Regions from separate parts of the Rhizobium sp. AN5 genome, predicted to be linked through region 3. Evidence: riboswitches for the same ligand, from Rfam matches in the RefSeq annotation. Region 3 holds a riboswitch; each other region holds the start of a gene.
What was found. Region 3 has a riboswitch for cobalamin ahead of CRP02_RS15410 (CbtB domain-containing protein). Riboswitches for the same ligand answer to the same signal wherever they lie in the genome.
Positions count from the first base shown of each region.

Region 1: it holds a riboswitch for cobalamin, as region 3 does, so the genes downstream of both, bluB (5,6-dimethylbenzimidazole synthase) here and CRP02_RS15410 (CbtB domain-containing protein) in region 3, are expected to answer to the same signal.
Region 2: it holds a riboswitch for cobalamin, as region 3 does, so the genes downstream of both, CRP02_RS03335 (DUF1852 domain-containing protein) here and CRP02_RS15410 (CbtB domain-containing protein) in region 3, are expected to answer to the same signal.
Region 4: it holds a riboswitch for cobalamin, as region 3 does, so the genes downstream of both, CRP02_RS05770 (ABC transporter substrate-binding protein) here and CRP02_RS15410 (CbtB domain-containing protein) in region 3, are expected to answer to the same signal.

Region 1 is NZ_OCMJ01000004.1:1,423,801-1,431,133, reverse strand. Features, by position in the region: gene CRP02_RS19550 (glyoxalase superfamily protein) at 1-361, opposite strand, end outside; gene CRP02_RS19545 (TolB family protein) at 554-1,384, shown strand; cobalamin riboswitch at 1,558-1,744, shown strand; gene bluB (5,6-dimethylbenzimidazole synthase) at 1,842-2,558, shown strand; gene CRP02_RS19535 (DUF2865 domain-containing protein) at 2,628-3,728, opposite strand; gene CRP02_RS19530 (NADP-dependent malic enzyme) at 3,864-6,179, opposite strand; gene CRP02_RS19525 (UDP-2,3-diacylglucosamine diphosphatase) at 6,409-7,245, shown strand.
Region 2 is NZ_OCMJ01000002.1:511,891-519,223, forward strand. Features, by position in the region: gene CRP02_RS03325 (helix-turn-helix domain-containing protein) at 1-501, shown strand, start outside; gene CRP02_RS03330 (methionine synthase) at 854-1,882, opposite strand; gene CRP02_RS03335 (DUF1852 domain-containing protein) at 1,907-2,884, opposite strand; cobalamin riboswitch at 2,987-3,200, opposite strand; gene CRP02_RS03340 (hypothetical protein) at 3,422-4,702, opposite strand; partial or broken gene CRP02_RS03345 (glycosyltransferase family 2 protein) at 4,794-6,760, opposite strand; gene CRP02_RS03350 (HlyD family efflux transporter periplasmic adaptor subunit) at 6,899-7,333, opposite strand, start outside.
Region 3 is NZ_OCMJ01000004.1:626,883-634,215, reverse strand. Features, by position in the region: gene CRP02_RS15460 (quaternary amine ABC transporter ATP-binding protein) at 1-84, shown strand, start outside; gene CRP02_RS15455 (hypothetical protein) at 454-735, shown strand; gene dmeF (CDF family Co(II)/Ni(II) efflux transporter DmeF) at 746-1,756, opposite strand; gene dmeR (Ni(II)/Co(II)-sensing transcriptional repressor DmeR) at 1,838-2,110, opposite strand; gene CRP02_RS15440 (hypothetical protein) at 2,238-2,591, shown strand; gene CRP02_RS15435 (MerR family transcriptional regulator) at 2,688-3,101, shown strand; gene CRP02_RS15430 (GNAT family N-acetyltransferase) at 3,307-3,795, shown strand; gene CRP02_RS15425 (type 1 glutamine amidotransferase family protein) at 3,817-4,383, shown strand; gene CRP02_RS15420 (hypothetical protein) at 4,490-4,804, opposite strand; gene CRP02_RS15415 (CbtA family protein) at 4,809-5,525, opposite strand; gene CRP02_RS15410 (CbtB domain-containing protein) at 5,536-5,718, opposite strand; cobalamin riboswitch at 5,885-6,110, opposite strand; gene CRP02_RS15405 (c-type cytochrome) at 6,202-7,122, opposite strand; gene CRP02_RS15400 (c-type cytochrome) at 7,208-7,333, opposite strand, start outside.
Region 4 is NZ_OCMJ01000003.1:518,666-525,998, reverse strand. Features, by position in the region: gene CRP02_RS05800 (aldehyde dehydrogenase family protein) at 1-1,063, opposite strand, end outside; gene CRP02_RS05790 (cupin domain-containing protein) at 1,371-1,727, opposite strand; gene CRP02_RS05785 (2-hydroxyacid dehydrogenase) at 1,754-2,677, opposite strand; gene argE (acetylornithine deacetylase) at 2,702-3,826, opposite strand; gene CRP02_RS05775 (GNAT family N-acetyltransferase) at 4,038-4,916, shown strand; cobalamin riboswitch at 4,956-5,192, shown strand; gene CRP02_RS05770 (ABC transporter substrate-binding protein) at 5,357-6,388, shown strand; gene CRP02_RS05765 (FecCD family ABC transporter permease) at 6,385-7,333, shown strand, end outside.

The DNA of each region.
Region 1 (7,333 bases), 800 kb from region 3:
CATCGATGCGGTTGCCATCCGGGTCTTCGAAAACGAAGGCCCGCAGGCCATAATCCTTGTCCTGAAGACTTTTGATGATGCGAAGACCGTGGCTTTTGCAAAGCGCGTGCAGCGCGTCGACGTCGCTGACCAGCATATGCGCCACATTGAAAGGGGCCGGTTTGTGCGTTGACTGCAATGTCAGGTGCAACTCGGCATTACCTTGTTTCAGGATCATGAAACCGACAGGGTTGCCGTTTTCAAAGGTCTTTTCGAAGCCCAGCACACGGACATAAAAGTCATGGGCCTTTTCGATATTCTTGACAGGAAGCATTGCGGCGATCCGACCGAAGCGGATGCCGTGATCGGCGATGGTATTCATCGCGGAACCTCGGATCTGGGAGAAACTGGCAGGGGTGCGGGCGGTGCCGGAACGCTGCTGTTTTTTCCTATTTGAATTTGCAGGGCGGTGCCTGCGGCAATAGGATCATAATCACGGCGGTGGTGGATGCAAACGGAATGTTTGTGCCATTCAACGCTCCACGCCAGACGATCGACAGGCCCGGGAGGCAGCATGCGCAGTTCCATCGAAATCTTCAACATCCGCACCCGGCAGATGCGGGTGGTCTGGCAGACGCCGGAGCTGTTCGAGGCGCCGAACTGGTCGCCGGACGGGAAATATCTGCTTCTGAACTGCGATGGCCTGCTTTACCGCCTGTCACTTGCCGGCGACCCTTCGCCGGAAAAGGTCGATACCGGCTTTGCGACAATCTGCAACAACGACCACGGCATTTCGCCTGACGGTTCGCTTTATGCCATTTCCGACAAGGTGGAGTTCGGCAAGAGCGCCATCTATTTGCTGCCATCGACGGGCGGAACGCCGCGGCTGATGACGAAGAACCTTCCGTCCTACTGGCACGGCTGGTCGCCGAACGGGAAAGGTTTCGCCTATTGCGGCATTCGCGATCAGGTTTTCGATATCTATTCCATGGACATAGACAGCGGCGTTGAGACACGCCTTACCCGTGGTGAGGGCCGCAATGACGGGCCGGATTATTCGCCGGATGGAGAATGGATCTATTTCAACTCCAGCCGCACCGGCCAGATGCAGATCTGGCGCGTGCGGGTGGATGGCTCGGCCGTCGAGCGTATCACTGACAGCGCCTACGGCGACTGGTTCCCGCATCCGTCCCCCAACGGTGACAAGGTCGTCTTCGTCTCTTATGACGCCGATGTCTTCGACCATCCGCGCGACCTCAACGTGCGCGTGCGGCTGATGGATATGGATGGCGGCAATGCCGAAACGCTGTTTGACCTTTTCGGCGGGCAGGGAACGATGAATTCGCCCAACTGGTCACCTGACGGGGATGAGTTCGCTTATGTGCGGTATTTTCCCGTTTGGTGATGCGGTAGGGGTGCTTCAGCCGGCGCGCGTCTGCGCGGCGAAAGGCCGCTTTTCAGCCGAAAGAGCTGAGCTGGTTGGAATTCCGGCTCAAGGCCGCAATAACGCAGGTGAGGTGGCCACGGTCACATTGCCGCATCACTGCGCAAGATACTTGTATTTGCAAGCTTTGTTGCTCATAAGCGTCTTCGTCAGGTGCCCGCCTTTTACGGCGGGAGAATCGGGAATCCGGTGCAAGACCGGAACGTGCCCAGCGCTGTGAGGCGGATGCCCTTTTTCTAGATGCCACTGAATCCATTCGGGAAGGCGAAAGCGGGCGGATGAAGCCGAGTCAGAAGACCGGCCTGACAGGATAGACCAGACCGCGTGGACGGCGGCGGGTTGTTGCAGCAGCGCGTTGTGCAGGCGAAAACCGGAGCCGGTTTTCGTGGCAGCGCGCCAGCATTGTTGGGGATAGACGATGCCGACCGATCCACTCGCGACCAGTTTGCTCGACGGCAATGCATTTGATCACGCGCTTTCGCCCGCCTACCCGTTTTCCGAGGGGGAGCGAGAGGCGATCTACCGTGCGATCGAAACCCGCCGTGATGTGCGTGATCAGTTCCTTCCGGATCCATTGCCGGAAGATGTGGTCGAGCGCCTGCTGAAGGCGGCGCATTCCGCGCCCTCGGTCGGTTTCATGCAGCCGTGGAATTTCACGCTCGTCACTGACGGTGCGGTCAGGCAGGCAGCCTGGGTTGCCTTCAGCCGCGCCAATGGCGAGGCGGCGGCGATGTTCGAGGGGGAGCAGCAGGCGCTTTACCGCAGCCTCAAGCTTGAGGGCATCCGCAAGGCGCCGCTCAGCATCTGCGTCACCTGCGATCCGACGCGTGGCGGCAAGGTGGTGCTGGGCCGTACCCACAATCCGCGCACCGATGTCTATTCCACCGTCTGCGCCATCCAGAACCTCTGGCTTGCAGCGCGCGCCGAAGGCATCGGCGTCGGCTGGGTCAGCATTTTCCACGACAGCGACATTCGCACCATTCTGGAAATCCCCCACCATATCGAGATCGTCGCCTGGCTATGCCTCGGCCGCGTCGATACACTTTATACCGAGCCGGAACTGGCGGTGAAGGGTTGGCGCCAGCGCGTGCCGCTGGAGGAACTGGTGTTTCGCAATCGCTGGGGTGGGCGGTAAAGAGAAGACGCGACCGTCTTGTGAGTGAGACAGAGCGTTGCCAACTCCATACCGGGTGCTTGATAGGAGCTATTGCTGCGGCTGAATGCCCTTCAGCGCCGGGTTTTTCAGGTCGATCCGGCCTGTCTGGTCGGGCAGGAATTTAGGGCCGATGACGCGGACCTTGCTGTTGTTCGGGTCATAGTCGCGTTCCGGAACCGGTTGTTCCGGCGGTTTTGCGGCCTGCTGCAGTTCGGTGGGTTTCTGAGGGGTGTCACCTTGCGGTGATGGAATGGTCGTGATGCTGGAATAGGGTTTCTCAGCTTCCGGCCGCGCAGCCTCCTGCTGCTTCATCTCCTCGTGATAGGCGGCCATGTTGCAGGCGCAGCCTGGGGCTTTGGTTGATGCATTTCGATAGGCAAAGGCGGTCGGCAGGTCCTTGTAGGGCTTTCCCGTTTCAGCCGAGACCATGTCAGCCGTTTCCTGCTCCGTCATGGAGTGGAAATAAAGCTCCGTCTGCGTACCCGGACACATTTTCTGGCATTGTTCGGCCTGCGCACGGAAATCGAGCGGCGAGGCATTGGAAGCGATGGGGAAAAACGAGCCGTCGCAGGTGCGCACGCACAGCGTCCGGAGCCCGCCTTCCGCAGCGGCATTGGGGTAGGGCGAAAGCCCTGCCTGTCCCGGCGGATTGCCCTGTTGGTCGAAGGCGTCGGGATAACGTGTCACATCGGGGGCCGTCGGCTGGCGCGCTTCCGTTTCCGGAATGGCGCTGCAGCCATTGGCGTCAAGGGCGGCGAGAATGCGCTGGCGTCTGATGTCGCCATCATCGCTGCCCTGGGCAGCCATGGCATCGTCGCGATCACGGATGATGGCATCGCGTTCGCTCTGCGCATCCGCCATCGCGTCGCTGATCTCCGCGCAGAGTTCGGCATTCGGGCTGCCATAAACGGTGACGCTTGCGGATGAACAGCCGTAACGGCGCAGATCGTTCCTGATCCTGCGGATCTCGATGTTCTGGCGGGTGAGCGCATTGGCGTAACGCCGTACCTCGGCGGTGTTGCCGATGACACGCGGCGGTTCGCGCAGCTGCGCATAAAGCGTATCGCAGACCTGATCCGCGAAAGCAGCGGCCGGGGCGATGAAAACAAGGGGAAGCAGGAGGCCGATAATGCTGCGGCGCCGGGTCAATGGTGCGATCCGTTCGATGTCCCCGGCCGGTGGCGAGGGTGTTATGCTTCGGGAAATCCGTGTTTCAGGAAGATAACATAAGCTGTTGCCGCAATGCGGCAACAGCATGTTCAAAACTGCGTTAATGCGCCTTCATCACACCGAAGGGTGCGATGCCTGCACGACGGCAAAGGCCGCCATGTTGACAACGCCGCGGGAGGTGACGCTGGGCGACAGGATGTGGGCGGGAAGTGCCGTGCCAAGCAGGATGGGGCCGACATGCAGGCCCTCCGTCAGCGTGCGGGTGACGCCGAGCGTGATGTTTGCGGCATCGAGGTTCGGGAAGACCAGCAGGTTCGCTTCGCCGGTCAGCACGCTGTTGGGCATGGCGCGCTTGCGCAGCGCTTCCGAAAGTGCCGAGCCGCCCTGCATTTCGCCGTCCACTTCCAGTTCGGGTGCCGCTGCCTGCACGATCTTCAGGGCGCGGCGCATCTTGCGGGCGCTTTCCGAATCGCGCGAGCCGAAATTGGAGTGGCTGGCGAGCGCGATCTTCGGCGTGATGCCGAAGCGGCGGATTTCCTTTGCCGCGAGAATGGCCATTTCAGCCACTTCTTCGGAGGTCGGATCGTTGTTGACGAAGGTGTCGGTAAGGAACAGCGCGCCCTGCTGGGTGATGAGCAGGCTGAGGCCTGCGAACGAGCGAACGCTCTCCTGCTTGCCGATGATCTGGTTCACGTCGCGCAGGTGCCGGTCGTAACGGCCTTCCAGACCGCAGATCAGCGCATCCGCCTCACCACGCTTCACCGACAGCGCGCCGATGACCGTGGAGTTGGTGCGCACGATGGTGCGGGCCGCCTCCGGGTTGATGCCGGCGCGGCCGACGAGGGCGAAATAATCATCGACGTAATCGCGGTAACGCGGATCGTCTTCCGGATTGACCACGGCAAAATCGGTATTCGGGCGGATACGCAGGCCGAAGCGCTTCAGGCGCGTTTCGATGATCTGCGGGCGGCCGATGAGGATCGGGATGCCGGTGCCTTCTTCCAGAAGCACCTGGGCGGCGCGCAGCACGCGCTCGTCTTCGCCTTCAGCGAAGATAATGCGCTTCTTTTCGGCGACCTTGGCGGCGTTGAAGACCGGTTTCATGATGAAGCCGGAGCGCCAGACGAAGCGGTTCAACTGGTCGAGATAGGCTTCGAAATCGCTGATCGGCCGGGCGGCGACACCGCTTGCGGCGGCAGCACGGGCAACGGCCGGTGCGATGCGCAGGATGAGACGCGGATCGAAAGGCGAGGGAATGAGGTAGTTCGGGCCGAAGATCGGCGTTTCGCCGCTATAGGCCTTGGCGGCGACTTCCGAGACTTCCTCGCGGGCAAGCTCGGCGATGGCCTGCACGGCGGCCATCTTCATTTCCTCGTTGATCGTGGTTGCGCCGCAATCCAGCGCGCCGCGGAAGATATAGGGGAAGCACAGCACGTTGTTGACCTGGTTCGGGAAATCCGAACGGCCGGTGCAGATCATCGCATCCGGGCGGGCAGCACGGGCCACTTCCGGCATGATTTCCGGATTGGGGTTGGCAAGTGCCAGGATCAGCGGATTTTCCGCCATGCGCTCCAAAAGTTCCGGCTTCAGCACGCCTGCCGCCGAAAGGCCGAGGAAGACATCGGCGCCGTCGATGGAGTCGGCCAGAACCCGCTTGTCGGTCTTCTGCGCGTAGACTTCCTTCCACTCGTCCATCAGCGTGTTACGGCCCTCATAGACGAGACCCTCGATATCGTGGACCCAGATGTTGTCCTTGTTCGCGCCCATGGCGACAAGCAGGTTGAGGCAGGCGAGGGCCGCCGCACCGGCGCCGGAGGCAACGATCTTGACGCTCGAAAGCGATTTTCCGGCCAGTTCCAGCGCGTTGGTGACGGCGGCGGCGACGATGATCGCCGTGCCGTGCTGGTCGTCGTGGAAGACGGGGATGTTCATCTTCTCGCGCAGCTGGCGCTCCACCTCGAAACATTCGGGCGCCTTGATGTCTTCAAGGTTGATGCCGCCGAAGGTGGGTTCCAGCGCTGCGATGGTGGAGACCATGTCGTTTATGCCGGGCGCATCGATCTCGATATCGAAAACGTCGATGCCGGCGAATTTCTTGAAGAGGACGGCCTTGCCCTCCATAACAGGCTTGGACGCAAGCGGGCCGATATTGCCAAGGCCAAGCACTGCCGTACCGTTGGAAATCACTGCAACGAGATTGGCGCGGGCGGTATATTCCGCTGCCATTTCCGGATTTTCATGGATGGCGAGGCAGGGGGCGGCGACACCCGGCGAGTAGGCAAGCGCCAGATCGCGCTGGTTGCCAAGGGGCTTGGTAGCCTGGATTTCCAGCTTGCCGGGGCGCGGGTAGCGGTGGAAAAAGAGCGCCTGTTCCTCGATGTCGGCCTTTGCCGTGTTGGCGGGCGTGTTGTTCTTATCGTGAGAGGTCATGTCTTCCACCGTCATGTCTGGTTCAATTCCGGCCCTCTGAATACAACAAACTTTCCCATGGTACAGCCGTTATTTGCCGCCCCCTCATGCAAATGCGGGCATGGCTTATTCGCGTTTTCGTGATGCCATCAGTCATATTCCATATAAAAACCGGCCATTGTCATGTTGCTGCAACACGAGTCTGGTTCTGAGAGGGAAGAAAGCCGCAGGGACGCAACCGAACAAGGGGATTAAATCCGTGGCCGGTCAAATTGAAACCAGACAGTTCAGAACGCTTTTCATTTCGGATGTCCATCTCGGTTCCAAGGCGGCCAAGACGGATTTTTTGCTCGACTTCCTGAAACATCACGAGGCCGATACGATCATCCTGGTCGGTGACATCATCGACGGCTGGCGCCTGCGCCGCAGCTGGTACTGGCCGCAGGGCTGCAACGACGTGGTGCAGAAGCTGTTGCGCAAGGCCCGCAAGGGAACACGCATCGTTTATATTCCCGGCAACCACGATGAGTTCCTGCGCGAGTTCCCGGGCATGCATTTCGGCGGCATTGAAGTGGCCGAGCGCATGATCCACGAGGCGGGCGACGGCAAGAAGTATCTGGTCATCCATGGCGACGAGTTCGACGTGGTGGTGCGCAACGCCCGCCTTCTCGCCTATCTCGGCGACTGGGCCTATGACGCGGCGATTGCAATCAACATCGCCATTGCTGCGGTGCGCCGCCGCATCGGCCTGCCTTACTGGTCGTTTTCTGCCTGGGCGAAGCTGCAGGTCAAACACGCCGTCAACTTCATCGGCGAATTCCAGCGTGTGGTCGCCGACGAGGCGCGCCGCAACAATGTCGAAGGCGTTATCTGTGGCCACATTCACCATGCGGTGATGGAAGACATGGATGGCATCCGCTACATCAACACCGGCGACTGGGTGGAGAGCTGCACGGCGATTGCCGAAAATGCCGATGGCACTTTCGAGCTGATCACCTGGATGCAGACAAGCGATGTCCCTGAACGCACATCGGATGAGATGGAACCGGTTGATATTCCGGGGCTGATTGGCAAGCACGCGGCCTGATTGGGGTTGGTTCAACAGGCAGGGCGATCCCTAAGCGCGGGATGGTTCAGCTCTCTGTCGTCATCCTTGGGCTTGTCCCAAGGATCTG
Region 2 (7,333 bases), on a different contig from region 3:
ACTAAAATAAGCAGCAGTGCTCCACTTGCGCGTCTTGCGACAGACTATCTGTCATCGATTGCGATGAATGCCGAGCATCTAGACGCCGCCGCGTCCTTTTCCATCACCAACCATTTGGTGGAACTGGTTGCGTTGGTTCTCGGCGTATCCGATCGCGAGGGAGACCGAGCCAGGGGGACATTGCGCAATCAGCTCGCTTTTTCCCTGATCAATTACATCACTTCGCATGCGGCAGATCCGGCGCTGACACCGGCGAAGGCAGCCGAACATTTCCGCATTTCGGTTCGCTATGTTCACCGACTGCTGGAAGACAACGGCGAGACATTTAGCCAGTTTCTGCTTCGGCAAAGGTTGCAAAAATGCGCGAACGATCTCCGTGCCAAAGGTGGCGGCTCTATTGGAGAGATCGCTTTCCGATGGGGGTTCAATGACCTCTCGCATTTCAGCCGGTCGTTTCGGAACCAGTTCGGTGTCGCGCCACGCGAATATCGAGTGCAGTAGTGCAAAGCAAGCAGCACCCATTTGACGTATACGGGTTCGTGGACGGTGGATAGCGACGGAATTACCATGGCAAGCGACTTGTCTTACGCCTTGAAAGGATGAAAACCGTCACATCCTCAGTTGATGGGGAATGAATGTGTAAATTTTCTAATCTGGCAACGTCCTGCGCTTCGGAATTGCCGGCTTGAACAGGCCGTCTTGGCGGCTTTGCGCCAAGAGGCGGACATCCGTCGAAGCCGTCAGAATGATCCGCGCCGTGACCTTATAGCCATTCGTAAGTCTCCCAGCGTTTGTCGCGATGGGCGCGGTGGCGGCGAACGGCTGCCATCCGCAGGTTCAGACTATCAAAAAACTAAACAGTGAGCTCTCTTCGGACGATCTCAGCTCCTGCGCTCAAGGAATTCAGCTTGTCTCTTGCCACACGACGAGACAGGGGGGCCATGCCGCAATTGGTGCAGGGGCAAAGTTTATCTGCGTCGACAAACTTAAGCGCCTTGCGCAGCGTTGCAGCGACTTCCTCCGGGGTTTCGATGGTATCGCTTGCCACATCGATGGCCCCGACCATCACTTTCTTACCTCGAACAAGTTCCAGAAGATCCATTGGGACATGAGAATTGTGGCATTCGAGGGAGATCATACCGATGCCGGATTTCTGCAGCTTGGGGAGAGTTTCCTCATACTGCCGCCATTCTGACCCGAGTGTCTTTTTCCAATCCGTATTGGCCTTTATGCCGTAACCGTAGCAGATATGGACGGCGGTCTCGCACTTCAGCCCTTCAATTGCCCTGTCCAAAGTGGCGACACCCCAGTCATTCACATCGTCAAAGAAAACGTTGAAGGCAGGTTCGTCGAACTGGATGATATCGACGCCGGCAGCCTCCAATTCCTTTGCTTCCTCGTTGAGTATTCCGGCAAATTCCCAGGCAAGCTTTTCACGGCTCTTATAATGGCCGTCAAAGAGAGTATCGATCATCGTCATCGGACCCGGCAACGCCCATTTGATGGGTTGTTTGGTCTGCTGGCGCAAAAACTTGGCGTCTTCGACGAACACGGACTTCTGGCGAGACACGGCGCCGACGACTGTCGGGACACTCGCATCGTAGCGATCGCGAATTCTGACTGTCTCGCGTTTTGCAAAATCGACCCCGTCGAGGTGCTCGATGAAAGTCGTGACGAAATGTTGGCGTGTTTGCTCGCCATCACTGACGATGTCGATGCCGGCCTGTTGCTGATCGTCCAGTGAAAGGCGCAGGGCATCTCTCTTGCCTTCCAGTAATTCCTCGCCTTCCAGCTTCCAGGGCGACCACAGTTTTTCGGGCTGCGCAAGCCAGGAGGGTTTCGGCAGGCTGCCAGCGGTCGATGTGGGGAGAAGTTTCTTCACGATGGGACCTCTTCTAAGTGATGCTCAGGCGGGGCGGTGAGCAAACAATTGCTCAAGGACGGCGCGGTATGGCTTGATGAAGTGTTTTTCGGTGAACTTACCCTGATCCACCGCCAAGCGATTTCGTTCGTCGCGATCGTAAATGACCCGGGTCAGCGAATAGTCCTGGTGCTTCAGGTTGGGCTGGTAAAATGTCCCGGCTGCTGCGTTCGCATTGTAGATTTCGGGGCGATAAATTCTCTGAAACGTTTCCATCGTGCTGATGACGCCGATTAGCTCAATATTGGAGTAGTCGCCCAGCAAGTCCCCAACAAAGTAGAAGGCCAACGGCGCAACGCTGCATGCAGGCATGAAGTAGCGAACCTGCAATCCCATTTTCCCGAAATACTGGTCGGTGGACGAGAACCCATTCTGCCGGTATTCGACGCCCATCACGGGGTGATGATTTTCGGTCCGGTAATAGGTCTTGCTGGTCGAGGCGCTGATGCAAATGACCGGCGGCTTGCGAAAGTGCGAGCGGTAGGCATCCGACCGCAGAAAGGACTTGAACAGGTTTCCATGCAGGTCGCCGAAGTCGGCCGGAATGCTGAAGGCAGGAACGCTCTTGTTATGCTCCGGCAGCACAATGCTGAAGTCGTAGTCTCGCACATAGGAGGAGAAGTTATTCCCCACAATGCCGTCGATACGTTCACTGGTTTTGTGATCGATGATCGTCGTCTTCAGTATCTCGATGAGGGGAAATTTTTCACCCGCGACATCGAAGCTCATGTCGACCGAAATGATCTCCAACTCGACCGAGTATCGGTCCGATTTGGGATTATCCCAGTGCGCGAGGGCGTTGAAGCGGCTGTCGATCATGCGCATGACATTGCGCAGGTTTTCCTGCCGCTTTTCGCCCCTGGCCAGATTGGCGAAATTGGTGGTGATGCGCGTATTTTCTGAAGGACGATAGTCCTCATCGAAGGGTACGCTCGTGATCGTAAAAATGCAGGTCTGAGACATGTTGTGCCCCTATAAAGTTGGGGGCATGGGTCTGCGGACGCATAGCAAGACAGGCCGCGACAATGCAGCCTTTGCTACGGCACACTGGGACACCCCGCCCGTGGACGTTATTTCACCAAAGGCAGGTCTCCTGGCTCACGGATCATCACTTCCGTCCGTCTTCCCGGGGTAAACCAGTGACATATTGGACTTCAGCTCGCCGCTTACAGTTGCGGGGGCAGCGTCGGCTTTTCCGCATGACACGGAGCACCGACTTCCCTCTTAGCCCCGGCACGTTGCGTGCAACGACTGGGGAACCTTAGGCGTGATGACCATATTGTAAGCCACGTCATCGGTCAACATCATATAACGATATCTTTATGTCCTTAAGTCTGCGTTTCCATCGCCGGTTCCGACCGAATAGATTGCATTCGGCGCGGCAGTCAACGTTGCGGTTTTACGCTTTTCGCCGCTTTCAGCAGCGTCATGCGTCCCAGTTTTCAATCTCCGGCGCAACGGCCTGGAGCAATATCCTCCTGCTGCCGCCGAGACGGACAGTTATCCCTCACAAAGACGAATACAACCGCTTTTTCTAAGAAAAGGGTTCCAGCCTTTCGCTGCAAGGATTGCCCAGGCAGTGGCCCCGACATGCGGCAACCTGAAATATTTGAAGTCGGCAAAGGTCGAGGTCGGCCCGATCATCAGCCCGGTCGTCAGTTCGTCCCCGACTGTCGCGTAGATCAGGTTATCGGGAGATATTTGTGCGGCGATGGTGGCAAGCAGCGCCTCGGCCCGCTCGGCATCGCCGACCTGCTGAAATGCCAGCGCGGCCTGGGCCGTACCTTCCAGCCACACACCATCCCGATCGTCGTTAAAATCAAAACCTCCCGCGACCGCATAATGCCGATCAACCCAGTGCAGAACACGCCCACTGCGGCCCCGAAACTCCGGCACGGCGAGAATGGGCCAGAGCTCGGAATCTATTCCGGACTGGCTCGAGTTGGGTGTGTCGCTTCCGGGCAGGCTGCCGACGTAAAACCGTCCCTGCTGCTCATTCCACATCGCATCAAGAAATTTGCGTGTTTTGTCCCGCATCGCCTGCCAGGCGCGCGCTCCCTCAATTTCGGCGAGCCAACCCGCAACGGCATACACATCGAGATTATGTTCCGTCGATTTCCACTCGAGTTTGGCCGGTGCGTGCTCATGACCGAATGTGCCACCTGTGTAGCCGATATCGCGGACGCCCGCCGTATGCGCATCGATCCAGCGCATGAGTTTGGTCGCGGCCTGTACATACGACGGATTGCTTGATCGTTCACTGGCAGTGAGAAGCGCAAGTGCCGCCCAGGCCAGGTTGCCCGTTGCGCTGCCCACCTGATAGTCATCCTCGACCCACGTCTTGCTGGCCTCACTCCAGAAACCGGGCAAAAGCATAGCATCGTTTTCGTTCGCAACGGGGCCGGAACGGTAGGCGTTGCGCAGGCGGCCATCGCTGTAATAGCGATCGTTGTTGACGGCGAGCAGCAGCGCATCGGCAACCCTTTTTGCTTCGGCATCGTTGCCACAGGAAAAAAGGGCAATCGTCGCCAGGGCATTGTCATAGGTGAAACCCGCATTTGAAAGAGCGGGATCAAGCGCTTCGCCGCCCGGTGCAGGCTCAAAGCTCCGAAATACGAAGGGGGTGGTGGATTTGTCCATCTTCCCAACGAGACCCGTACACAAGCTCACAGCAAGGCGGTCGCGAACTGATCCGGAACCGGTGCGCCCATCGCCACCAGCGACCACTCCTGTTGTGAAGCAGGTCATGAGAACTGTCGCGATGATCGATTTGACAGACATGAGTTTCCCATTTGGTAGGCGCTTTTCCAAACAAGCCCGCCTCTAGCTTGCGGTTTACGTCGAGCACGGTCCCGTGTTCGCGCGGCATGTCTCAGCTGAAGGCCCTTGCGAGTAACATCTGCATGGACTTCAAGAGGTCGCCCTGTTCCGCGACATTTTCGGGCGCATTGCGGAAAAGCAGCCTCAAGATTGCACGATGCTGGTCGGCAGTAGGGGTGAGACTGAATTTGCCGGGCGTTTGCGAGACCTTCGTTGCATCGATCTGCAACCAGCCCACATCGGGCACATACAGGGACTCTGCCTCGGCATAAGACCGGTTGAAATCCGCCAGGGTCGCGGTTTCGGTCGAAAGCGCCACGATCCGTACCGCCTTCACCTCGTTTCCGCACTGCAAACGGCCTTCGAGATCCACGCCGATCGGCTCTTCCTTGTCGACACGTGGTAATTCAATGCAGCAGATGAGGCTGGTGAAGGCAATCACCATGGCGACCGCCGACCAGATGAGGTTGAGACAATCTCGCGCCGAAAATTCTACAGGGGCGTCCCATGCGTAAACGGCGAGCAGAACTGAAACCGCGGAGGTGGCGGTGACGATTGCGAAAAATAGCGCTGTGGGGCCGTGAATGCGCACCTGTGACCGGTCACCACCTTTCTCCGTGACTTTAAAGGGACGTCCGAAGGGTTTGCGCATAGCCTGAAACAACGTGATGGTATGGGAACAGCGGTCAACGCATGCGTCACTTCGGTGAACAGCGGTAGGGTTCGTTTTCCCGATATCCAGGTGGAGTAGGCCCAAAACAAAGCCAGTGACGACAGTCCAAATTTCATGAACATCAGCTCGTCAGCCTGGAGGGCGGAAACGCCTGTCAGCCAGTAGATCGATGGTGCCAGCAACAGGCAGAGGATGAAAGGCTTCGACAGCCAGCAAAACAGCCCGTGCAGATAATGTAGCCTTTGTGTCAGCGTAAACTTGCCACGCCACAATGGTCCCGTCCGCAGAAGGCCGATCTGAATGGTGCCCAGGCACCACCGCGTGCGTTGCGTGATATATTCTGGCAGGCCCTCAGCCGATAGACCGACACTGAGTTTTTCGTTGAGCCAGCGTGTGACGTAACCTCGCTCCATCAGGCGGTAGGTCAGCAGCATATCTTCGGAAAGTGCATCATGCGGAAACCCACCGAGCTCGTTGACCGCCGCCCGCCGCACGACAAAACTCGTCCCGACGCAGAAAGCGCAACCGACCGCGTCCTTAGCCGGCTGGAATACATCAAAGAATACACGTTGATCATCGACGAAGGAATTGCGGATGCCGAGGTTGTGCTGGATTGGGTCGCAATTAAAGTAAAATTGCGGTGTCTGCACAACCGCTACCTTGGAATCGGCGAAAAGACCGGTTACGCGACGAAGGAAGTTGGCCTGTGGCGCGAAGTCCGCATCCAGAACCATGATGAAATCAGAAACCTGTGGCAGCGCATTGGTGTGTTGAAGTGCATTGTTCAGATTTCCCGCCTTGGCATGTCTATTGTCCGGGCGCGTCACATAATTGACGCCGACCGTCTCGCAATAGTCCCGCACTTCCGGCCTGCGCGTGTCGTCGCAGACAAAAACACGCAGCTGCGGATATTGCATGGCCTGGGCCGCGATAACCGACTTCTCAAGGACGTTCAAAGGTTCGTTGTAGGTGCAGATAAAGACGTCAACGAGTGGCGCATCGGGATTAGTTGCAATCGCGGCTTCCCCTCTATCAGCCAGAAAAGACCAGTCCGTCCGCCTCGTCAGGATCAGGATCGAGCCGATGGCGTAAAGAACGGAGATCAGCTCGAAGGTGAAATAAATGTAGTTCCAGGCAGTCTCCAGAGAAAGCTCGAAGGGTGGCAGCGTATCGGTGGCGCGCCAAAATATGTAAAGGCCAAGAGACAGCAGCATAATCGCACTGAAGGCCAACCGGTCCAGGACCCTTCGCGGGTCGGCCAGTATGGTAAACAGGATCGCGCAAAGGGCGATGACAAGATTGACGTAGAGTACCGACTGAACATCGCCATCAGGGCTGAAATACATCGACTTATCCTCATGGTTGGTCAGGCGCGCGGCAAGCCGCGCGTGAATGAGGTTGCTTCGAGTGTCTTAAACAGGTGGTGGGTCGCCCTGCGGGTTTGCATCGCACTCCCGCAGGGGCCCGTCCAATCCATGCGGGTGTCAGGATTGGGTGCGCGGTGCCTTTCCGGTGGCATCCGTATTGCCGAAAGGGTGCTGGGTGATGATATCGGGCTGATGTGCCCGGCCAGGCACGTCCGGCCGCTGTTGTGGCCACTCGATACCAGTGTGTGCGGATAGCGTATCACGCGACGTTTCGATCAGTGCCCATGCGGCCTGCCTGACATCCGGCAATTCGCTGACGGAGGTCTTTGCAAACTGGAACAGGCTGGCTGATGCTTCATGCACATAGTTCCGGGTTTTGCCGAGCCACTCGCGCGGCAGGCTCACACTCACCCACGTGCCGACCGAACAGGCGCCGTTCTCGGTCAATTTTTCCTGTGCGCTGCTGTCCATGCGAATATAGGCGTAGAGCTCTCGCCGCTCTGTTGGTGGAAAGGGCACGGCATAATCGAGGTCGACACGTTCGGTAGTACG
Region 3 (7,333 bases):
GAGGCGGAGGCCAGGTTGGCAGTCGTGGAGGAAGTGGCAAAAATCCCGGAACCGGCGGCGCCGGTGGAGAAGGAAACTGCGTAATCCGGCACCAACAGGATTTGCCTTTCTTTCAGAGGACCGAAACAGCCCCCCCGCCCCGCTGCGCAAAAGACATCGGAGCTGGCTGGCCGCGTCAAAACGCTCTTTCGTCATACCGGCCTAGAGCCGGCATGACGGGAGTGGGGTGTTTGGCGCCAGAGTTTGAGCGGCACAACAGGGTCGCCATGGCGAGCACGACGCGAAGTGTGGGGCAAGGCCGGCAATGCCCGCCTTCCCGTCCAGCCATGCAAAAACGAAGCACCCCTTTGCCACGTGTCAAGCCGGGAACGACATTGCAATGCAGCAAGCGCAAGCTTCGGGCAAGCCGCCGCCGTTAACCATTTGTTAACTTTTGAACGCGGAATCACTGGCATGCAGATCGAAAGCAATATTGGCGGATACAATTATCAGGCTCGTGTCCGCGACATCGAAAAACCCGGCAGCGCGCAGAGCGCGCCCGAGGAACAGGCCGTAAAACGCGGCCCCGGCAACCCGACCGTTTCCAGCACCGTTCTTTCCCGTTCGCTGGCCAACGTGCTGTGGGCCGTCGGCAATGGCAGCGCACCGGCCCACACGCCGGCTGCGACCTCCGCAGAGGACAAGGCAGAAGCGCAGGCCGAATGGGTGCGCAGCGCCTATTCCGAATACGAATAGATGATTCCGATCAGGCCCTTGCCGGGCTGACCTCCACCGTTACATGTGAGAGTTCATGTATGGCTGCAAGCTTCTGCTTGTAGAAAGCCGGTGCCTTCGGCACCTGCGAGTGGATGGCGACAATGGCGGCGTGATGCCCCGGCCCCACCTGCCACACGTGCAGGTCGGTGATGCGGTCTTCTTCCGTTTCCACGCTTTCGCGAATTTCCTGCGGCAAGTCCTCCGTCAGCGGAACCGCATCCACCAGCGTCGTTGCCGTGGAGCGAATGAGTCCCCATGACCAGCGGGCAATCACCACACCGCCGACAATACCCATCAACGGATCGAGGAAGGACCAGCCGTTCCACTTGCCAAGCAGCAGCGCGACAATGGCGAGAACGGAAGTCAGCGCATCGGCGAGTACATGCAGATAGGCTGCGCGCAGGTTATTGTCCCTGCCGCCCTTCGCACCGTGTTCGCCGTGATGCGCATGCGAGCCGTGATCGTGATGGGCGTGGCTGCCATGGCCGTGATGGGCATGCGAACCGTGTGCGTGACCATGCCCGTGGCCGTGATCGTGGTCATCCTTCAACAGCACGGCGCTGACGAGATTGACGATAAGACCGATGAAGGCGACGAGGATCGCCTGATTGAAGTCGATCTGAACAGGATTGAAAAGCCGCATCGCACTTTCGACGGCGATGAGCAGCGCCACCACCGCCAGCACGATGGCGCTGGCAAAACCGGCGAGATCACCGAACTTGCCGGTGCCGAAGGTGAAGCGCGGATTGCGCGCCTCACGCCGGGCATAGAGATAGGCCAGCGCCGAGATGAGCATTGCGCCCGCATGGGTGGACATGTGCCAGCCATCTGCCGTCAGCGCCATGGAACCGAACCAGTGGCCGGCGACGATCTCCGCCACCATCATGACGGTGGTCAGCGCAATCACCATCCACACGCGCTTTTCGTTACGCTCATGGTTCCGGCCGAGGAAAACATGGTCGTGGCCGGACGCTGCGGGAAATTCGGATGTCGTCGTCATGTCGCTAATCCTGTTCGATCCTGGAATATTCTGTTTCACGCATGTCTTTTCCCAAAGCCGCGGACACTTTTGGGAGAGAGGCTAGCGGATGTAGGTCTTCAGCACCTGGGCCAGCTCTTCCGCCGCACGCGCCCGCTCGTCTTCATTTTCGGCGTGCACGACGTGCTCATGCAGATGTTCCTGCATCACCTCCCCCGTCAGGCCTGAGAGCGCACCGCGCACCGAGGCCAGCAATTGCAGCACCTCGCCGCAGGGCTTGGAATCGTCCAGGGCACGCTCCACCGCCTCCATCTGCCCCTTGAGGCGACGGATGCGAGCGAGAAGCTTCTCCTTGTTGCGGATCGTATGGGACATGAGTACCTCATATACTATAGGGGGGTATACTATATTGCGATGTTTTTCGGTTCAAGCCCTGCGCGACGCAATCTTCGCGAATGTTTCGACCCCTAAAAATACCCCATGAAACTTAGGGGACTCAGTCATGACGACTATCGCAGCAACAACCAGCAGCTACTACGCAACTCCGGTCCGGACCCTTGAGCCGACGAAGACCAGGGAAACCAATGCAACCACCGAGGCCCTGCTGGAACTGACACGGGCGGCACACCGCGCGATTTCCAGCGCCGAGAGCGTTGCCGTTTCCGCCGCACCTGCCGCCGCCAGCGTTTCCGCCGGCCTTGCCGCAGCACTCTGGAACCTCGACAGCGGCGCACAGGCCAGAACCGAACCGGCGGTAGAGATCGCCGCATCCGCGCAGCCTGACGCCGCCGCCAGCATCGAGACAGAAGTTCTCAAAGCCCTGGCGCAGGCACTCGGCGTGGATGCTGCCGCCTGACACCCATTGAACGGCAGGCTGAAAAGCTATATCTCTAGAGACTAGAGCATCCGGTTCGTTCTTGTCCCGGCTGCTCTTGAGGATATGGAGAAGGCAATGCTGTCCATCGGTGAATTGTCCAAACGTACCGGCGTCAAGGTTCCGACGATCCGCTATTATGAGCAGATGGGCCTCATCCGCGAGGCAGACCGCTCGGAAGGCAACCAGCGCCGTTACGAAAAATCCGATCTCGAAAGGCTGGCCTTCATCCGCCATGCCCGCGATATCGGGCTCAATATCGACGCCATCAGAGAATTGATCGCGCTCAGCCAGCACCGGCAAATGCCGTGCGAGGGTGCGGACCGCATTGCCGCCGAACACCTCGCCCATGTGCGCGAAAAAATCAGCAGCCTCAAGAAGCTCGAGCATGAGCTGGAACGTATCGTCTCCCATTGCCATGGTCATTCGATCGAGGATTGTTACGTCATCCGCGCGCTTTCCGACCATGGCATGTGCGAAGGGGAGCATTGAGGCTGAAGAGCAGGCTTGACAGATTTCAGATTCGAGCGCATTGCATGGACATGATCAACGAACGCGCACCCATCTCCTGCTCGTACTTTTGGGCCTACCTGTAAAGGGCGGCTCGACAGATCATTTTGTCAACAAGCCGCCGTCAGGCGGCTTTGTTGTTTTTCAAGCGTCCTGACGGCACCGATAAAACCGAAGGACCAGAAAAATGACCGAAGACAGTTCCCTTACGCTGGAAAGACCGCCCGTCGTCATCATTCGTGGCGCACGCAAGACCGATTTGCCTGAGCTCAATGAGATGATCACCCTGCTTGCCACCTTTCATGGCGATGCGGCGGCGATTACGCCGGCGAAACTGGAACGCGACCTGTTCGGCCCGCTTCCCTGGGTGCATGGGCTGGTGGCGGAAGCCGACGGCGCATTGATCGGTTACGCCCTGATGCTGCCGCTCTACAGGGCGCAGGAAGGCCGCCGCGGGCTTGAGCTGCACCATCTTTTCGTGCGTGACGGTCACCGCGGCCATGGCACCGGCCAGCACCTGGTTTCCCGCGCCCGCGATATCGCCAAGCGCCTCGGTTGCGACTATCTTTCCGTCAGCGCCACGACCGGCAATGTCGCCGCGCATCGTTTCTACGAAAGCATGGATTTCGCGCCGCGCCCGGTCACCGGCATGCGCTACATGCAGTCTATCGCCTGATTGCAACCTTCGGAGACGGCCATGACACGGATTGCCATTGCGCTTGCGCAGGATTTTGCTGACTGGGAACCGGCGCTGCTTGCCGCCGCCGCGCGCGGCTATCTCGGCGTCGAGATCGTTTACGCAACCCCGGACGGCCGGCCCGTGGTTTCAATGGGCGGGCTCAACGTTACGCCCGACACATCCTATGACGCGCTTGATCCTGCTAACATCGATGCGCTCGTCATTCCCGGCGGCCTCAGCTGGGAAAAGGGAACGGCTGTCGATCTTGGCGGGCTGGTACAGCGGTTTCGCGAGAAGGGCCGACTGGTTGCCGGCATCTGCGCGGCTGCCAGCGCGCTTGCAGGCACGGGCGCCCTTGATGACGTCGCCCATACCGGCAATTCGCTCGCCTCGCACAAGGCCTATCCGTCCTATCGCGGCGAAGCGCTCTATCGCGACCAGCCGAAGGCGGTCAGCGATGGCGGTATCGTAACCGCAGCCGGCAGTGCACCGGTCAGTTTCGCTGTGGAAATTCTGAAACACCTCGGCCTCTTTGGTCCGGAAGCCGAGGCGGAACTTGGAATTTTTGCGGCGGAACACCGGTGAAGCTCACCTTGGTGTCGAGAGTTTTGCGGATCCTCTCATCCTCATTCCTGTGCCTGTCACAGGAATGAGGGCGCGCAAAGCATGAGCGTCCGGACAATATCGCGCATTACCCGCGATCAAGCACCCTGCACGCGCGGGGCGCAGGCTCCGCTCCCTCCCCCGCAATCGCACGGCGGATATCGCGGCTGTTGAGATGCAGACTGCGACCGGCCGGCAAAGCCGAGCGTTTTATTTTGGCAAGGGCTGCGGCCGTAAAGGCAGCCTCATTCTCATGAAAATAGGCGAGCGCCGCTTCCCGTTCCGGGCTGACGCCGAGGACTGCCTTGAAAGCAAGGCGATGCACGGCGCAGGAAGCGCCGTGACCGGGAACGGCAAAACGCAGCGCATCGAGTTCGTCACTCCATTCGGCTGCGTCCTGCATGGTTTCAAGCCGACTGGAAGCGCTTCAGGAAAAACGCGCTCAATGTTCCGAGCAAGGCCCAGAAGACAAAGCTGGTCACGGTGGCGGCGACGATGAACTGTCGTTCCAGCGGCAGCGGTGCCAGCGCATGTTCACCTTCCGGCGGCAGGGGCGCGCCCACCACATGTGGAGCAACGATCAACACCAGTGCGAGCACGATTGCCCAGGGTTCGCGCCGGAATGCGATCAGCGCAATGCCGCCTGCGGTCGCGGCAACCGTCGAAAGCCACCAGATTTGACGCGCCTCAAGCGCGGCGGCCGGGCTGCCCGGCAGTTCCGGCGGCAGGCCGATCATCGGCGCAAGCATGACGGCGGCAAAACCGGCCACACCCCACAAAAGGCCTTCGCGCCAGCCGGCATTGGTGCCGCGCAGCGAGATGAGGCCGGTGAGCACCAGCGCATAACCGATGGCGGTCAGCACGTTGGCGGCTACCGTATAGGCGGTGCGCTCGAAGCCGTCTGCCGGAGACCAGGCTTCCTCACTATGTTCGTGCGCGGGAATGGCAGCACCGGTCGTGGCCGGAGCATCATGGCTATGGGGCGCTTCGCCACCGGCATTTTCATAGGCTTCCGCCTTCAGGATCAGCGGCGTGGTGCCGAAAGCCTGCATGGCCGAAACGGCGAAGCCGCCAACGATGCCGACGAGGACGGCGGTAAAAACGATATTGCGAAAGAACGACATGCTTTCCCCCTCAATGGCAAGGGAAAGCATTGGCATGACGTGTGTCATGCGCGGCGTTGTGAACGGCTTCCACATGCGAAAAGCCGACAAAACCGACGACGAACAGGCCAAGCACGATCGCCGTCAGCGATTGCGCGAAGCTGCCCGTTTTTGCTGAAACGGCGGCATTTGCCGTATTCTGGTTGATGGACATGGTGACCCCTCTTACGGCGCGACCCCGCGCCTTTAGACGCGGCGGAACGGCAAAACGCCGTGCAGCCGCATGCGATACACTTCACCACGGGGATACGAGACTGACACAGGGCGGCACGTTCAAGCGCAACCACCCTGAAATTCCGCTCTTCCGGACACCCCGCCGGCATGGACATTTCCGTGATGGCAGGTCTCCTGGCTTACGGGTCAAAACCTGAAACACCTTCCCGGCATTGCCCTCGCCCATATCCGGCGAGATGCTTACCAGTGGCATTTCGTTTCAGGCTCTCCGCTCACAGTTGCGGGGGCAGCCACGAATGAGGATGTCTCCCTATCGTGTTCCCTTTTCACCTTCCGGAACGCCCGGAAGGAACCATCACACGATCGTTATCCGATGGGTGCGGGTGGGAGTCAATGGCAGGCCGGCGTGAGAATTGCGCACTGTTGCTGGATGCCGGATCAAGTCAGACATGACGGCAAAGGGCTACCGCGCCGGGATGGCCTTCAGATAGGCGGCGATCGCATTGCGGTCATCGGCCGTCAGATGCGCCATGTTCTGCTGGACCTTGACCATGGAGCCGCCGACGCTGTCGAATTCCGGGGTGAAGCCGGTTTCCAGATAGTTGGCAATATCGGCCGCCTCCCAGCCTCCTACGCTCTGCGAGCCGGGGGTGATATCGGGAATGCGGCCCTCGCCTTCGGGATTGGGACCACCGGCCAGCCATTTGCCATCCAGAAAACCGCCAAGCGCATTGCGCGGCGTGTGGCATTCGCCGCAATGGCCCGGGCCTTCCACCAGATATTGGCCGCGCAGCAATTCGGCATTGGCATCGGCAAGCTCGACGCGGGGTGGCGCGGATGTATCGAAATAGAGGAATTTCCAGCCGCCCAATGCCATGCGCATGTTGAGGGGGAACGGCAGTTCATGATCCGGCGCATCATTCTGGCTGGCGGGCAGAACCCGCAAATAACCGAAGAGGTCGTTGATGTCCTTCTGCGTCATGCGGGCATAGGAGGCGTAAGGGAAGGACGGGTAGAGATGTTCGCCGTTCTTGCCGACGCCGCGCGTCATCGCATCGCCGAATTCCGAAAGCGTCCAGCCGCCAATGCCATGCTGAGGATCGGAGGAAATATTGGGCACATGAAAGGTACCGAAGGGGCTTTTCAGCGCCTGCCCGCCCGAGAGCGTCAAAAGCGCATCGCCCTTGGCATCTGGTGCCGCATGGCAACTTGCGCAGCCGCCCGCCCAGAACAGCGTTTCGCCATTGGCAAGGTCCGGCTCGCCAAGGCTCACCCAGTGGCTGGGTGCCTGACGCACAGGCGCGGTCACCCAGGCGAAAATGCCGAAACCGGCAATGGCCGCCACCGCGATCCCGCCCGCGAGCTTCGTCCAAATGGAGGCCATGACCCCTCTCCCCATTATCACCTGATGAGATCAGGCGTCATTCCCGCTGAAAAAACGCCGCCGTGAAGCGGCGTTCTTAATAGGATTATTTCTTCAGACGGTAGGTCTGGTGGCAGGCACCACAATCGGCACCGAGGGTCTGCATGGCGGTGGTGACACCTGCCTGATCGGCCGGAAGGCTGGCGAGGACCTTGTCCGCATCGGCACCGAG
Region 4 (7,333 bases), on a different contig from region 3:
CATGGGCGACGGCCGCCTGCACGATGCCGTCGATGCGCTGGCGCTGCACTTCGGAGATGATCGGCGAATACTGTGTTGCTTCGTCCCAGGTCGGGCCGGGCTTCACCGTCTTCATACGGGCGATGATTGCGGCGGAAAGCGCCTCTGCGACACTCTCTTCAACGATGATGCGCGAGCCGGCAACGCAGGCCTGCCCGGCATTGGACAGAATATTGCCGGCGATCGCGGCGGCGGCTTTTTCGATATCGGCATCTGCAAAAACCAGCTGCGGACTTTTGCCGCCCAGTTCCAGCGTCATGGGCTTGACGCCGGTACGCGCGATATTGGCCATGATGGCCGAACCTGCTGCCGTCGATCCGGTGAAGCTGACCTTGGAAATTTCGGGATGGCCGGTGATGGCATTGCCTGTCACAGGCCCGTCACCCAGCACGATGTTGATGAGCCCGGCGGGCAGCCCTGCCTTGATGGCCAGTTGCGCCATGAAAATGCTGGAGAAGGGCGTCATTTCCGATGGTTTCAGCACTACGGCATTGCCGGCTGCGAGTGCCGGGCCAAGCTTCCAGCCCGCCATGGACACCGGAAAATTCCAGGGCGTAATGGCGCCCACGACGCCATAGGGCTCGGTCATGATCATGCCGACGCTTGTATCGTCGGTCGGCACGAGATCACCGCCCTCCTTGTCCGCAAATTCGGCAAAGAAACGGATCTGTTCGGCAGTGACGGCGATATCGCCGGCAATCAGGTGGCCCACGGGCCGGGTCGAGGAGAGCGCTTCTATTTTCGCCAGCGTCTCGGCTTCCTGCTCGATCAGGTCTGCCCAGCGTTGCAGCACCCTGGTGCGCTCACGCGGGCGTACGCTGCCCCAGTTGCTGCTCTTCAGTGCGGCTTTGGCGGTTTGTACCGCCTCATCGACAAGTGCCGCATCCGCCTTCGGGCAACCGGCATATTCGATGCCGTCCGAAGGACGATGCATGTCGATGCCGTTTTTAGCCGGGATCAGCCGGTCGCCGATGAAATGGCCGATCGGCAGGGACAGGCTGTCTGGATCGAAGCTGAGCGTCATGGATGATCCTCTGTGGATATGCGCCAAAGCTACTCCCTGATGGCAAGCAGCATCGACCGACTGCGGCGGGGGCGGTGAACGAAAATCCTGTTTTGCTGGTGGCCCACAGCGCAATCTTCGGCGGGCATGAAGACCGCGCCGAAAATCTTGCGGCGGGTCCGATCGAGGGCCGTAAATCCGGTCGAAACGCATCCGGGCAGGATACCCATGTAAACCATGGCTGGCATCCACCTGTGGATTGCCAGCCATCGCTTTTCTCAAAAATGCCTCTCCATCAGCCGGGATGCCAGGCATGCTGTTCGGCAAATCATCCGTTCACAGTCACATAGATCTTGCGCACGGTTTCGATTGTCTTCCAGACGCCAACGAAACCGGGCTTCATGACGAAGCTGTCGCCCGCTGTGTAACGCAGCGGCGCGCCGCCTTCCGGTGTGATCTCGATAACGCCTTCGATAATGTGGCAGAACTCGAATGTCTCGCCCTTGATCGAGCGGCTTTCGCCGGGGGTCGCTTCCCATATGCCAGTATGCACGGTGCCATCACGGGCTTCATCTAGCGGCCAGGTTTTGAACGACGGGTCGCCGGCGATGAGGCGTTCGGGCAGGGCCTTGGAGGCTTTCGGTTCAAAGGCGGGATTGGTGTCGATGGTCTTGAGGAGAGACATGGGTGTCCTTTCTTGGAACGGTAGGATCAATATCCGCGGCTACGGTCAACGAGGCCGAGCGGTTCGAGACCGGATTCGTATCGTTTGATATTTTCGACGACGGTGCGGGCAGCGGAATGGGGCTGGGTGACGCTGGCAACATGCGGCGTCAGGAGAATTTTCGGGTGGGTCCAGAAGCGGTGGTCTTTGGGCAGGGGCTCCGGATCGGTAACGTCAATCACCGCACCTGAAAGCCTGTCGCTGTTGAGTGCATCGAGCAAAGCGTCGTGATCGAGCTGTTTGCCGCGCCCGGCGTGAACCAGCCCCGCCCCTTCGGGAAGCATCCCCAGACGCTCGGCGTTCAGAAGCCCGGTGGTCTCGTCGGTGAGAGGCAGCAGGCAGACGAGAATATTGCTGGTGGAGAGGATGGCTTTGAGGCCGTCGTCGCCATGATGGCAGGTGACGCCATCGATCTGACGCGGTGAGCGGCTCCAGCCGGAAAGCGGAAAGCCGAAAGGTTTCAGCCGCTCCAGCGCCGCAACGCCCAGCATGCCGAGGCCGAGAACGCCCACCCGGCACTCTTCAGCCTGACGCTGGGGTAGGGCATTCCACAGTTGCTGGCGCTGCTGGTTTAAATAGACCGGCAGGTTGCGGTGAAGGGAAAGTACGCCGAGGCAGATATATTCCTGCATCATGCGGATGATGCCCTCATCCACCATGCGTACGACCTTTACCGTCTGAGGGATCGCCTCGATGTGAAACTGGTCGACACCCGCGCCGATCGAAAACAGGACTTCGAGATTGCGATATCGGGCAATGTCCTGTGGTACCGTCCAGGTGATGAGGTAACGGACTGCGTCGGGATCGACAGTTGACGCATCCATCGAAAACGGCAGATCAGGCAGTTCTGCGGCCAGAGCCTGCCGGAAAATTTCGCCACGCTTGGCGTCGGAATTGAAGAGAAACGTCATCTGAAATCTATGCTTCCCGAAGGTTCAAGCCGTACAGCGGCTTGCGAGTGTTTCCAGCATCGACTGGCAGGCCGAAAGTTCGCCCGTCGTTATGAACTCGTCCGGCTTGTGGGCGCGGCCGATATCCCCCGGCCCACAGATGATGGCGTCGATGCCTGCCGCCTGGAACAGCCCCGCCTCCGTGCCGTAGCTGACGGCGGCGAGACAGGGGGTGCCGGTCAATTCCTCCAGAAGCAGAACAAGCGGAGCATCGGCTGCAAGCGAAAGCGCCGGGTAATCGCTCATAGGCGTCCATTCGATATCGACACCCTTTGCTGCAAGAGCCTCGACGCTTGCGCGAACCGGCCCGAGCAGTTCCAGCGGCGATGTGCCGGAAATTGCCCGCGCTTCCAGCTCGATGGCCGAGAAATCGGGGATGATGTTGATCGCCTGGCCGCCCTTCATCGTGCCGATCTGCAGCGAGGAATAGGGCGGCTCGAAGGTCGCTTCAAAGGGGCCTTTCGTCAGCTCATGTGTCGTCTCCACGGCCTTTGCCATGATGCCGGTCATCAGGTGAATGGCATTCACCCCCTGATCAGGGCGTGACGAATGGCCGGAACGGCCACGGATGGTAATGCGAGCTGCTGCTTTACCCTTGTGCGCACGAACCGCCCGCATATTGCTGGGCTCGCCGATGATTGCGCCCGCCGGCTGGGCGCACAGTTCAGGCAATCTGGCGAGAAGATGCGGAACGCCACGGCAACCCGCCTCCTCGTCATAGGAAAAGGCGATATGCACGGGACGTTTCAGCGCCATGCGCGCAAATGCAGGTGCCGCGGCGAGAACCGTGGCCAGAAAACCCTTCATGTCGGTGGTTCCGCGCCCGTAGAGACGATCATTTTCCGCCCGCAGCGTAAAGGGATCGGAAGACCATTCCGGCTCGCTGGCGGGCACGACATCCATATGGCCGGACAAAACATATCCGGCGCGATCGGCCGGGCCGAAGGTGGCGAAGAGATTGGCGCGGTCGCCCTCCGGTCCCGCAAGCAGCGATACTTTCGCGCCGTGGCTTTCAAGATAATCGGCGATCCAGCCGGCAATATCGCCATTGGCGGTTCCGACGACCGACGGGAAACCGACGAGACGCTCAAGGATTTCGATTGCGTTCAATGGTCGTCTCCGCTGACCGGATTGTCATCCCGAAAGCTTAGAATGGACTGCGACGTTTATCTGCTGAAATGCGGATGATTTCGGTAGATTGTTGTGACCTTCCAGTGCTTTCAGAAAATTCGTGCTGGCGTAACCGGCTACCGTCGGATGTCGTGGGCTAGGCCGGGACCGGATGAAGGTTGTGAGCCGTAGGGGATGAGGGCCGTTGGTTATGGACCTGCTCAAAGTCGATAGTTTCGAACTGCGGACCGTGGATATCGCGGAGGTGGATGCCGATCATCTGCATGCACTCTCCATGGCCGTCGGATGGCGATATCACGCGAATGAATGGTGTTTTCTGCGGCAATGCGGCGTGGGTCTTGCTGCGCTCGATGAGATCGACCGTGTTGTCGCAACCGCGATGCTCTTTCCCTATGATCAGGGGTTTGCGACGCTTGGCATGGTCATTGTTTCCCCCCGTTTGCAGGGGCAGGGCGTAGCACCATGGCTGGTGCAGAAACTTGTCGCGACATTCCCCGCTGTCTCCCTGCGGTTGAACGCGACGGGAGCGTCGCGGCGGCTGTTTTCAAGGTTGGGCTTTGCCGGCGATGCGGAAAAAGTATATCTCTTCCGGGGAAGGGCGAATTGCCTTTTCGAGATACCGCCGCCCGGCAGAAAACAACAAATAGAGCCGTTATCCGCAGGTCATCTGACTGATGTGGTGGAACTAGACCGGGCGGCTTTTGGCGTTTCGCGCCGGAACGTTTTACAGCGACTTTTGACGCAGAATGCGGGTTACGGTGTGTTTGAGGCGGACCGTCTTATCGCTTTTGCGCTGCGCCGTGCGGCGGGGCGGGGCCACATTATCGGTCCGGTCGTTGCGGGTGCGGACATGGATGCGATTGCGCTTGTGAGGCGGCATTTTTCCGATCTGGACGATGAGCTGGTGCGCCTCGACACCATCAGCGACAATAGTCTCTTTACTGATTTTATTGCGCAATCCGGGCTGGTGGTGATTGAAACTCTTACCACCATGTCCAAAGACGCGCCGCAACCGGCGCCTTCCGGTGCTACAAAAATTTTCGCTCTGGCAGGCCCGTCTTTGTGCTGAGCTGCAGCACTATCGCAATTGACGCCCCGTCGCTTGCCCCTTATGTCAGAAAGCGACGGTTCCTGAAGCCGAAGGGCAAAGGGATTAATAGGGAACATGGTGCGGGCGATTTCTATCGCCCAATGCCGTGGCTGCCCCCGCAACTGTAAGCGGATTGCCGTTCATCCTCGTGACGCCTGAAAAGCGTCATGCCACTGCACCCTTCAAGGTGCGGGAAGGCAGATGAACGGCGCATATTCGTGAGCCAGGAGACCTGCCGTCATAATATTGACCATCGTTACGGGCGGGGATGCCCGGAAGAGGAGCTAATTATGACCTTTCCGTCCGCGGAAACGTATTTAAAGTCCCGTTCTCCATCTCCACACTTGTTGTCGCTCTGTCACTACGCGTTTTGACGCGCGGCCTGCGGATCACGCCACTTTATTTAGACTGGAGAACATATGTTTCATTTCAAACACCTGCCGGTTTCCGCCGGTCTTCTGGCTGTCGCATTAGCGGCCTTGACCCCCGGTGCCGCTCAGGCTGCCGAAACCACCTATCCGCTGACGATCAATAGCTGCGGTCACGAAATCACCTTCAAGCAGGCGCCCGCCCGCACAGTATCGGTCGGCCAGAGCACGACCGAGGTTCTCTATCTGCTCGGCGTTGCCGACAAGGTGGTGGGCACGGCGCTGTGGATCGGCCCGGTTCTGAAGGGTTACGAAGACGCCAATGCCAAGGTGGAGCGGCTTGCCGACAATGATCCGAGCTTCGAGGCGGTGGTTGGCAAGAGGCCGGACCTCGTGACGACGCAGTTCCAGTGGCAGATCGGTCCCGAAGGCGTTGTTGGAACACCGGAGCAATTCGCCGAACTCGGTATTCCCGTTTATACCTCCCCTGCCGATTGCATGGGCAAGGATAATTCCGGCGGCGGCGACGGCGTGCGCAAGTCCGTTTTCACCATGGACCTGATCTACCAGGAGGTCCGCGACCTTGCGAAAATTTTCAACGTGCAGGATCGCGGCGAGGAAGTCGTTGCCGACCTGAAAAAGCGTGAGGAAGCCGCCCGCGCCAAGATCGCTTCGGCGAATGGCAAGATTTCAGCAGTTTTCTGGTTCTCCAGCGCCGAGCTGGATATCGATCCTTACGTGGCGGGCCGCAATGGTGCGCCGGGTTACATCATGTCCGCGCTCGGGCTGAAGAACGTTATCGAAAGCGATGAGGAATGGCCGACTGTTGGCTGGGAAACCATCGCCAAGGCCAATCCGTCCGTGATCGTTGCCGGCAAGATGGACCGCCGGCGTTTCCCCGCCGATGACGTCGCCGTCAAGCTCAAGTTCCTCGCTACCGATCCGGTTGCCAGCATCATGCCCGCCGTCAAGGCGGCCCATGTCTTCGAAATGGACGCGCAGGCGATGAACCCGACTATCCGCACGATCGAAGGCATTGAAACGCTGGCTGAGGCGATTTCCACAGCCGGTCTCGCCAAGTGAACGGTCTTTCCGTCAATCTTGGCAGGGCGGGTCTGGCATTTGCCGCACTCGCCCTGCTGCTCGTCGCGCTGATTGGCGGTGCGGCCATCGGCGAGACTGCCATTCCGTTCGACGTGGTGGCAAAGACCATTGCCAATCGTGTTTTTCATGCGGGTTATCCGCTGGAGCCGCTGGATGAGGGCATCGTCTGGAGTTACCGTCTCAGCCGCGCCGTTGTTGCCGCGTGCTGTGGCGCCTCGCTGGCGCTGGCCGGTGCGGTGCTTCAATCACTCCTGCGCAACCCGCTCGCCGATCCCTATATCCTCGGTATTTCCGCAGGCGCCTCAACCGGGGCAGTGGCCGTGGCGCTTCTGGGCTTCGGGGCGGGGTTCCTGACGATGCCGGCGGGCGCCCTGATCGGGGCTTTTGTGGCTTTTTCGCTGGTCAGCCTTCTGGCGGTGCGGGCAGGGCACGGCAACAGCGCCATCATTCTGGCGGGGGTCGCCGGTTCGCAACTGTTCAACGCCATGACGTCGTTCATCGTCACCAAATCCGCCAATGCCGAACAGGCGCGCGGCATCATGTTCTGGCTGCTGGGCAATCTTTCGGGCGTGCGCTGGCCGGATGTCTGGCTGGCTTTGCCAGTCAGTATTGCGGGTCTTGCGGTGTGCCTCTGGTACGCACGCGCGCTTGATGCTTTCGCTTTCGGCAGTCAGGCAGCAGCTTCGCTCGGTATTCCGGTGCGCCGGGTCTATGCGGTGCTGATCTCGGTTTCGGCTGTCATGACGGCAGTCATGGTGTCGCTGGTCGGTTCTATCGGCTTTGTCGGTCTCGTCATCCCGCATGCGGCGCGCATCTTCGTTGGCGTTCGCCACGGCATGTTGCTGCCGGTGACGGCGCTGACCGGGGCAATTTTCATGATCATCGCAGATATTCTTTCGCGCACCGTCATTCCGGGGCAGGTGC